2 regions of the Halomonas sp. R57-5 genome follow, and region 1 is predicted to be linked to the other one. Evidence: predicted binding sites of a transcription regulator. Region 1 holds the regulator's gene; the other holds the start of a gene.
What was found. Region 1 encodes FliA, which starts transcription of late flagellar genes. Its sites were predicted from a motif close to CTAAAGTTNNNNNNNNNNCNGCCGATA; they were not measured.
Positions count from the first base shown of each region.

Region 2: the regulator FliA is predicted to act here: its motif matches at 912-938, upstream of HALO_RS04335 (flagellin N-terminal helical domain-containing protein).

Region 1 is NZ_LN813019.1:4,851,201-4,856,458, forward strand. Features, by position in the region: gene HALO_RS22130 (sensor domain-containing diguanylate cyclase) at 1-686, opposite strand, end outside; gene HALO_RS22135 (OmpA/MotB family protein) at 710-1,384, opposite strand; gene HALO_RS22140 (motility protein A) at 1,390-2,211, opposite strand; gene HALO_RS22145 (RNA polymerase sigma factor FliA) at 2,252-2,953, opposite strand; gene HALO_RS22150 (flagellar protein FlhE) at 2,980-3,408, opposite strand; gene HALO_RS22155 (hypothetical protein) at 3,434-4,000, opposite strand; gene flhF (flagellar biosynthesis protein FlhF) at 3,997-5,258, opposite strand, start outside.
Region 2 is NZ_LN813019.1:956,041-960,884, reverse strand. Features, by position in the region: gene HALO_RS04335 (flagellin N-terminal helical domain-containing protein) at 1-841, opposite strand, end outside; gene fliD (flagellar filament capping protein FliD) at 1,001-2,353, opposite strand; gene fliD (flagellar filament capping protein FliD) at 2,534-3,883, opposite strand; gene HALO_RS04320 (UDP-glucose dehydrogenase family protein) at 4,130-4,844, opposite strand, start outside.

The DNA of each region.
Region 1 (5,258 bases):
TGCCGTTCCGGGGCAGGCGCGCGTAAAAAGCTGCCACTAAGGCTTGCTCCCGAGTAGGCGGGCGTCAGCGTTTCAGGCGGCGCATCGACGTCTTCAATTAACCGTACAGGGTAGTGTTGGTAACTTTTGCGCAAGGCAGCTGGGAAGTCGCTGGCGGGAAAGCGCTGCCCCAACAGCGAGGGCAGCTGTTTTCCTAGCGCTTCGGCAACCATCAAACCATGCCAATCGCTATCAAAATGGCACACCGTCACGCGATCATGGCCGGTAAGCTGTTGAATCGCGTTAACCAAGGAGTCGAGCAGCTCTTCCTGATGGGTGGCTTCCGCTAAGCGCATCAGCCGCTCATTGACGGTGCAGAGCAAGCGGCGCTTACCCTGGGGATTTAGTGGTTCAATCTCGACGATAACCTGCTCGCCTACCCGGTAAGCATGGAGCTGAAAACGCACGTTGCTATGCTTGGAACGAATAAACACTAGCGGGCCGGAAAGCCGCTGCTGCCCGTGCATTTCGCGACGCACCCGCTGGCTTAGCCGTTTCCCCAACACACAGCCAAGGGTGAGCTGCCCATTTTCAGGGCGCTCAACACCGGTTAAGCGGGTTAAGTTAGTGCTACTGGCTTGGATGCGTCGACAATCAGCATCTAATACCAGCAGGGCACCAAACGACTGCAATCGCGGGTGGTACATGGACACAAACGTGGCCTCGCAATCTATTCACCCTCGACCTGCTGTCTTAGCAGCAGCTCTACGCGCCGGTTGGCAGCTCGCCCATCCGCGGTTGCGTTCGGTTCCATGGGTTGGGTATCGGCATATCCGACGGCCCGCATACGTGAAATATTGAACCCTTGGCGCTCTAAGTGCCTCACCACGGCGATTGCCCGCGCTGATGAAAGCTCCCAGTTCGAGGGGAAGCGAGCCGTTGAAATCGGCACGCTGTCGGTATGCCCCTCCACCGATATCTGGCCATCAAAATTCGTCAGCACACCGATAAGGCTTTCAACCACGCCTCGCCCTTGGGGGGTTAGTACCGCTTGGCCGCTGGGGAATAGCAGGCTGGTATCAATCCGCAGCGTCACCCCTTCGCGGCCTTGCGAAACGCTGACTCCAGGAATATCAAGCCCGTCAAACTGCGGCTGCACCCCAGCGTGGCGGGGCTGAATCCCGGTGGCTAGAGACGCCAGCGGCAATGATGATACCGCGCTGGCCGAACGCATGAAAGCAGTATCAGCCGCTTCACCGCCGCCCGGCGGCGTCAGTGAAAGCAGCAGTACAAAGAGCGTGATCAGCAGCGTCAATACATCCAGATAGCTGGTTAACCAGCCCTCTTCACCATCGCCTGGCGACGGCGTCATTTCCAGCGCGTGGCGTGTATCGCGGTCTAGCATCGGGCCTACCCCTTGGCCGCCGAACTCACCGACGAGTCAGGCCTGGGTTTGACGCTGTTATCACGAATTTCATCGTGGTAGTTAGCCACAAAGGAGTTGAGTGTCTCTTCGATAAACGACGGCAGGCGACGCTTGGTAATCAGCGAAATACCTTCCAGCACCATGTTCATGGTAATCAGTCGCTCTTCGGTGCGGCGCTCTAACTTCACCGCAATCGGTTTAAACACTAAGTTGGCGAGTAAAATGCCATAGAAGGTAGTCAGCAGGGCCACCGCCATGCGCGGCCCAATCACCTGCAAGTCGCCTGCATCCATGACTTCCAGCATATTGACCAGCCCTACCAGGGTACCGATCATGCCAAACGCAGGCGCATAGGTGGCCATGGTGCGAAATATTTGTGCCTCGGCATGCTCACGCGCTTTAAGGCGGGCGATGCGCCAGCGCAACATGTCAAAAATTTCGTCCTCTTTGGTGTTGGCGATCACCAGTTGGATCCCGGTGCGCAGAAACGGATTGCGGGTATGCTCCAACTCGCGCTCGACCGCGCGCACATCGCCTTTAAACCACAGCCGTGACATATCGACCAATTCGCGGATATCGTCACGCATATAGGTATTTTCGCGCCGAAATACCAAGCCCACCAGCCGTACGACACGCAGCACCTCTTTCAGCGGATAGCTGATAAAGGTCGCCGCCAGGGTACCGGTCACCACGATGGCCAGACCCGGAAAATTGATAAAGCTTTCAGGGGACTCTGCGGTTAAAAACAGCACGCTCACCAACAGCAGTATGCTGGCAAATATGCCTATCAGCGTCGAAGGATTCATCCACGGCTCCTTGCCGGTCACAAGTGAGTAAAAAGAGGTGTTATGCCGAGTCGTGTAAGCGAGCGCGTAAACGACTTACGGCCTGGCTGTGTAGTTGAGAAACGCGTGACTCCGTTACGCCCAACACAGCCCCTACTTCCTTGAGGTTGAGTTCTTCTTGGTAGTACAGCGCCATAAGCAACTTTTCACGCTCTGGCAGCGCTTCAATCGCATCAATCAGCGTTTGCCGCTGCTGTCCATCCAGCAACTGCTCGAACGGTGAATTGCCCAGTTCATGACTGATAGGCTCGCCGCCATCGGCGACTAGCTCTTCAAACGGCAATAGCTGGCCGCTGTTGGTGTCGTTAAGGAGCTGCTGATAGTCGCTCAGCGGCATCTCTAGGTGGTGAGCAATTTCGTGCTCTTCCGGCGCTCGCCCGAGCTGCTGCTCTAATTGGCGAACGGCGCGGTCAACCGCCCGCGCTGAGCGGCGTACGCTGCGCGGCAGCCAGTCGCGGGTGCGCAACTCGTCCATCATCGCACCGCGAATACGTTGACTGGCAAAGGTCGCGAAGGTGGCTCCCTGGGTAGCGTCGAAGCGCCCCAGCGCTTCCAGCAGCCCCACCATCCCGGCTTGAATAAGGTCGTCGAGCTCAATACTCGCTGGCAATCGAACCTGTAGCGTCAAGGCCTGACGTCGCACTAATGGCATGTATTGAGTCAACAGCTCATTTTGTTTAATTCTGCCCTGTGCTGTGTACATATTCTCGCCTCGCGGCTATCCAGCCTTCACTGATAATTCACAATCATTTGCAATCCCTGCACCCGAACAGGCCGCTGACCTGGACGTAAGGCGAAGCGAAAATGCAACGGCGCATCGGCGTCTCGTCCCGCTAGCGCGGTAGTAGAACCCCGCATACCCGTTAACGCAACGCACTGCTCAGGATGGCACAGCCAAGCGTTTAAGTGCGCACTGGGGGGGTAGMGAAACTGCCACTGTATACGCCCAAGCTGGCCTGACTGCAGGCTGGCGACGTCGGGTGGGGTGGCCGCCTGACTACTGCTTGCCCGATCACTCATCGCCKCCATCAGTCCCGGTATCTGAGTGCTCCAGCTACCGGGCGCTGCCTGGGCGCTCCCCGTTAAACCTGCCCATAGACACCCTGTCAGCAGCGCCGCGATCAACGGCAGCCGCCCTGTTAACGGCCAGCTTAGCATGCTTGGTCTCCTTGGCAGAGTGCGCTCATCGTGCAAGTACCAGTAACTCCATATTTAAGTAGTAATCAGCAGCCTCACGCAAGTTATCGAGTAGCCCCTGGCGCGGCAAGTGCGGCTCATGGAGTGCCAGCAAACGACGCGGCCCACCACCCTCATGCAACTGGCGCAACGTACGGAACATGGTCGCAAACGCATCGGCATCGCTACTAATCCACAGCGCCCAGCGGCTGTATTGGTCGCTCAGTTGCGCAAGCTCAGACGTTTCCGCCATGACGATGCGAATATCCCAGTCATCAGGCTCACCGGCCCAGTTTCGACCTAGCGTTGACCACTGCCCCAGACGTGCTTTGACCTTACTCACCTGAACTACGCCGCGACCGGGCAGCCCAACTACTATAAGCGGAATTTTGGGCCTGGGCGGCGCCACCGTCCTGGGCTCTTCCAGCGCCGCTCGCGTCGGCGTTGATAGGGGTGAAACGTGTTCGGCCACAGGTTCTGCCGCCGCAACATCAACCGCCCCCTCAGCCTGCTGCTGTTGGCGCTGCAGGTTTGCCCACTTGCGCAGTCCCGAGGCTTGATCTTGTTCGCTCACGCCACACCCTCTCGACTCACACTGCCCATTTGACGAATCGCATCCCGCGCCATAAAGGCGTAGACCAGCGCATCAAGCATACCGGTATCGCGGCGGCGACGGCTGGCGCCTAGTAGGTTGAGCAGATCGCCGCGCAGCGTCTGCGCCTCCTCATCATCGGCAACATCGAGATGCCCAGCGACCGACGCCACACCGCTGGCCATTAACAGCCGTACTTCGGCATTGAGATCACCGCTATCGGCCTCTTTTAACTGCTGCCACGCGCGCCGCGTCAAGGCGGCCAAGCCTTCACTTTGCAGCTGTGTTAACAGTAGCGAGAGCACCTCAGCCCCCAGCCGTGCAGGGGTTAGCCAGTAGCGGCGCGCTACCACTTTGGCACTTTCCGGGTCGCGCACTTCCCCGTACCAGGCGAGCAGCGCAGTGCCACTGGCGTCCTCAACCTCGGCGTAGACCGTCCAAAGTTGCACCGATTGGCCACGAAAACGCACGCCTACATGATGCGTTAGCACACTGTCATCAAACAACTGACGGAGGGTCTGGCGCTCATGGTGAAAGAGTACCCTATGACTGGGGGCTACTTGGCTGACCCAGGTCAAATGCTCGGCTTCCAGCCAGACGAGCGCCTCCGGTTCGGGAAAGCGCGGCAGTAGGTGTACCGCGACGCCGGTTGACTCTGACAGCGCGGCTAAGCGCGGCTGCCATCCCGCGACGTGGCGATGCTGCAGCCAGGGTAGCGCCAGCCAGGCGCCATCTGTGTCCAGCCCTATGTCCGGCATTGCCCAGTCGCAGCCGCGCTCATTGCGCCGCGCCGACCACGCCATCCCTAAGGTGGTTTCCGCCGCGGGATAGCCGGCGAGCAGTGCGTCCAAACGCTGTTCCTGCACACGGCTCGGCAGCGAGGCTAGGTTCCAGGTCTCTTCTAGTTCTGCAAAACCGGTGACGCGTTGGCGCAGCCTCGCCAGTAGTGATGACAAGCGACGCCCTTGGCCCAGTACATCCCGGGACCAGCGCGGCATTGCCATCGGGGCTTCAGCACTGTGGGCCCGTTCACGCTGCGGCGTTGCCGTGCTTAGCGCCTGATCGACTAAAGCGTCGGGAGTGGCAATGGCCATATCTTCGGGCACCTGCTGGCCATTGGAACCAAACAGCACACGCATCCCGTGACGCATAATAATATCTAGCACTGGCGCCAGCCGCCCCGCTTCATCCTGCTTGGTAATAATACAGTCATCGAGCTCTGCGCCCGCCGCTCGCGCGG
Region 2 (4,844 bases), 1.1 Mb from region 1:
CCAGCATAGAAGTACCCGCCTGTTGGAGAATATTCGCACGCGTCATGTTAGACACTTCTACTGCGTAGTCGGCATCTTCGATACGTGAACGAGCTTCAGAAAGGTTGGTAGACGTCGTCGCCAGGTTATCGATCACCGAGTCGAAACGGTTCAGAGTAGCACCCAAGGTTGCACGACTGGTATCCAGCGACTCAGTTGCTCTATCAACCGCATCAACTAAAGTCTTGAACTCTTCGTGAGTGGCACCTGCACCTGAAGCATCTGCAACTGTAAATTCGCCAGCGGTCACTGCTGTAGCACCAGATACAGTGTCTTCTAAACCAAGTCCGCTAACCGTGGCATCAAGCCTATTAACACTAATAACATCTTCAGCTTCAGTGTTGGAACCAACCTGAATATTAAGAGTCGCGCCAGCGCCACTTGCAACGTTTAGCAGATTAGTGCCGTTAAAGTTGTTGCTGCCCGATACACGTTCAATCTCTGCTAAACGTTCGTTGATCTCGGTAGTAATTGCAGCACGGTCTTCTTTGGCGTTGGTGTCGTTGGCACCCTGTACCGCTAGCTCACGAATACGCTGCAGGTTGTCGTTGATTTGGTCAAGGCCGCCTTCCATGGTCTGTACCAGRGARATACCGTCGCTAGCATTACGGCTAGCCTGATCCATRCCTTTGATYTGGGCWGTCATYTTGTTGGCGATGGCTTGRCCAGCAGCRTCGTCAGARGCGCTGTTRATGCGCAGGCCAGARGACARACGCTCTTGCGCTTTGGCMAGCATAGACTGAGAGTTRGACAGGTTRTTCTGGCCRATCAGGGCMGTAATGTTRGTGTTGATTACAGACATGTGAGTGCTCCTCGAAGATTAACTGGCCTATTGGCCTGCTTAGCGGCGCTTGCGTCGCCGTTATGTTAATTAACGGCAGGCCCGCCAAATTCTTTAGAAAAATTACGCTTCTTTATGTAACTTACTGTAACTATTTCAACTGCACTCTGAACTACTTTCTTAATTGTTGTTCTGCATGTTGCCCAGCATACTGAACTGCTGGGAGAGGTAGCTGCTCATAGAGTTCATTTGGGCGATCAAACCATCCAATTGCCCAAACTGCTTACGGTAACGCTCTGTGCTGCGCTCGATACTAGCCTCCATACGAAGCTTACGCTCGTCCAGGCTGTCAACCCGCTGCTCAGCACTAGTCACTGAGCTTTGAATGATGCCGTTTTCTGCCGTAATGCCTTCAAGCGTGGCGTTTAAGCGCCCAGCAAAGCCGCCTTCTTCGGTTTCGCCCGCAAAGAAGGCAGATAGCCCCTCTGGGTTGTTGGCTACTGCATCGTCCAACTTATCCTCGTCGACCTTTAATCGCCCCTTCTCATCAATGGCTATGCCCAGTTGTGAAAGGCGTGAAATATCGCCGGTGCCGAGGTTGTCAGTAATATCCCGGCGTAGGCGGTCTTCAATGGTGCGCACGGTGCGGTCACCCACTAGCTCGCCAGACGTTTCGCCTTCGCCGTTGTATGCGGTCATTCGGCCAACGGTGGATTTCATTTCGTTATAGTTTTTAACGAACTCGTCAATGGCTTCTCTTAGCGACGCATCATCACGCTCAATCACCAGCGTAACGGGGTCTCCAGAGGCCTCTGTGAGATCAAGCGTTACGCCTTGGATGGCCTCTTCAACGCGGTTGGTTTTACTGGTGATAGTAATGCCATTAACATTCAGCTCAGCGTCCTGACCTGAACGCTGGGTGGCTGCATCCATGGTCAGCGACGCTAAGCCTGAGAAGCCCTCCAGTGAAGCATCTTGGCCCGTCTCTTTTGAGCTCAGCGCTAAGCGGTACCCAGTGCCATCATTAACGATAGAAGCGGTTACGCCAGCCTCTTTATCCGCATTGATCTGGTCACGAACATCCGCCAGCGTACTGCCCGCTGAAATAGCAACGTCGTAGCTTGTTTGTGTTCCGCCAGCACCAAAGTTAAGCGTTAGCGTCGCATCGGCTGCTGTTACCTCTTGGTCTAGCGCTACGCTGTTGGAAGCAGCGCTGCCTGCGCGAGCCAGTTGGGTAACGGTTACTTCATAGCGCCCGGCATTAGCGGTTTCGCCTGCGGTCGCCAATACGCCATCGCCCGTCACGGTGCTTTTTTGCTGCTTAAATGTAGCGGCATCGTTCAACGCAGCAATAGAGGTTTGCACGCGATCCATCGCTGATTCAAGGCGCCCATAAGCTGAAATTTTGGTTTGCTGAGCACTTTTCTGCTCTAGAATAGGCACAAGCTTTTGCTGTTCGGCCGCTTTTAGCTGATCCACCAAACCTGAAAGATCTAATCCAGAACCTACACCGAGTGCTGTGATCGATGCCATGGGGTTCATTCCTTATAAGAAGTAGAGAAAGGTGTCTAGGTAATCTATCGGCTGCGGAGGAGCAAACTTTAGAGTTAATGCCTTTTTTAAGCTGTTTTTAAAGCATTGCAAAGAAAAATGCCCAACACACTGTGCCGGGCATCTTGTAAACTATTAATTTAGCTAGCTTATCAGCCTAACTTAACCTTGCTGATCAAGCACTGCAAACTGCTGGGTCAGATAAGCACTGGTTGAGTTCATTTGCGCTACCATGCTGTCCATCGCTTGAAACTGTGTGCGATAACGCTCAACGGTTTGCTCGATACGGCTTTCCGTTGTCGCATAGCGGTCTTCTAACGAAGCAAAGCGCCTTTCAGACGAATCAACGGCACTTTCAAGGCGGCCACCTGTTCCCACCAAGCTTTCCAGCGATGAGGCTATTTGCCCTGCCATGCCACCCTCTTCGCTATCGCCTGCAAAAAAATTGGCTAGCTGATCCGGCTGATTAGCAACAATGCTATCTAACTTATCTTCGTCAATCTCCAGCTTGCCATCCACTTGAAGTGAAATACCTATATCCGACAACACGCTAAAGCCATCGCCGCCGACAACACTGCTAATTGTTTGACGAAGCTCTCGTTCAACCGCGCGGGTCGCGGCATCGGCGTTCAACCCCGCCGACTGACCAGTCTCTTCGTCAAACGCTGTCAAACTGGTAATGGTGTCCTTGAGCGTGTTGAAGTCATCAACAAAGGCCGTGATCTGCTCGCGGATAGCCTCATCATCCTGCTCAACGCTTACAGTGCTCGTCGCACCAGCCTCAGCAAGGTTTAAGGTAATGCCTTGAATAGCGCCTTCCACTTGATTGGTAGGGCTAACAATATCGATTCCATTGACGTTAAACTCTGCATCCTGCCCCGCTTGAACTACCTGGGCATCAGTCGTTTGTACATCGCCCGCAAGAATGTCTGAAAAGTTTGTGCTTTCAATACTCGCGTCCGCACCCGTTTCCGTTGAATTTACTGCAAGACGATACCCTTCACCGTCGTTGATAATAGAGGCGCTTAAGCGGCCATCACTCTGTTGATTGATAGCATCACGCATATCTTCGAGGGAACTGCCATCGGCAATGGTAATGGGATCCATAGCTCCGTCAGCAAGAGTAAAGGTTAATGACTGCTCCCCAGTCACTATGCTTTCATCTGCTGTTTCCAAACGCTCTGTTACTAGGCTACTGGCTGTAGCTAACTGGCCGACCTGCACTTCGTACTGACCTGGCTGGGCCTCATTGCTGCTAACAGCGCCAACGGCACTGCCTTCTACATTGGTTGTTAAGCTCTCGAATGACGCCCCATCATTGAGTGCTTCGGCTGAGCTTTGAAACTGCTCAAGCGCGCTTTGCAACTTACCATAGGCAGATATTTTCGTATCTTCAGATTGGAGCTGTGCCGCAATAGGCTCAAGCTTTGCTTGTTCTGCCGTTTTTAATTGCTCCAGCAAGCCATTCAGATCCAAGCCAGAACCGATGCCTAGTGATGTAATAGCAGCCATAAGACCAATGCCTTTTTTGAATACATTTAGCTACGCTTGCTGCTTTCAATTAGCGTTCCTTCATTAAGCGATGCGTAGCACTTTTCTTTAATACAATTACCTTAAAACCTCGGCTAGGTGAAGAATAACTTAAATTTTCTTCTTCATCTTTTCGTATTAAGACGTTACTTCAAGTAACTAAACGTAATAGATACACCCATTACTCAGAAAAATGACGATAATAAGTTCATCTTTTAGTGGGTCTTTCTAGTTGCTCTTTCTCCCCACCCCTATGTAACGCAAACCTGCCTCTTCAACAGCCATTGGCGTGTACAAATTACGCCCATCGATAACGACTTTTTCCGCCAGTTGGTCGGCTAACCAAGCGAAATCGACGCTGCGAAACTCTTTCCACTCGGTGCAGATAACCAACGCATCGGCGCCTTTGACTGCCTGAATGCGATCACCGGCGAGCATTAAGTCATCCCGTTCGCCATAGATACGGCGGCATTCCGCCATGGCTTCGGGATCAAAGGCTTGCACCTTAGCACCCGCTTGCCAAAGCGCTTCCATCAATGTGCGGCTTGGGGCTTCACGCATATCGTCGGTGTTGGGCTTAAAGGCTAGCCCCCACACGGCAATGGTCTTGCCACTTAGATTGCCTAAGTTATCTTGCAGTTTTGTGAACAGCGTTTGCTTTTGGCGTAAATTAACCGCTTCAACAGCACTGAGCAGTTCCGGGGTATAACCTAACTGGCGCGCGGCGCGCTCTAGTGCCTGAACGTCTTTGGGAAAGCAGGAGCCGCCGTAGCCACAGCCTGGGTAAATAAAGTGGTAGCCAATGCGCGGGTCACTGCCGATTCCTCGCCGCACGTCTTCCACATCCACTTCAAGCCGTTCGGCGAGATTAGAGATTTCGTTCATAAAGCTGATTTTGGTGGCGAGCATGGCATTGGCGGCGTATTTGGTCAGTTCGGCGGCC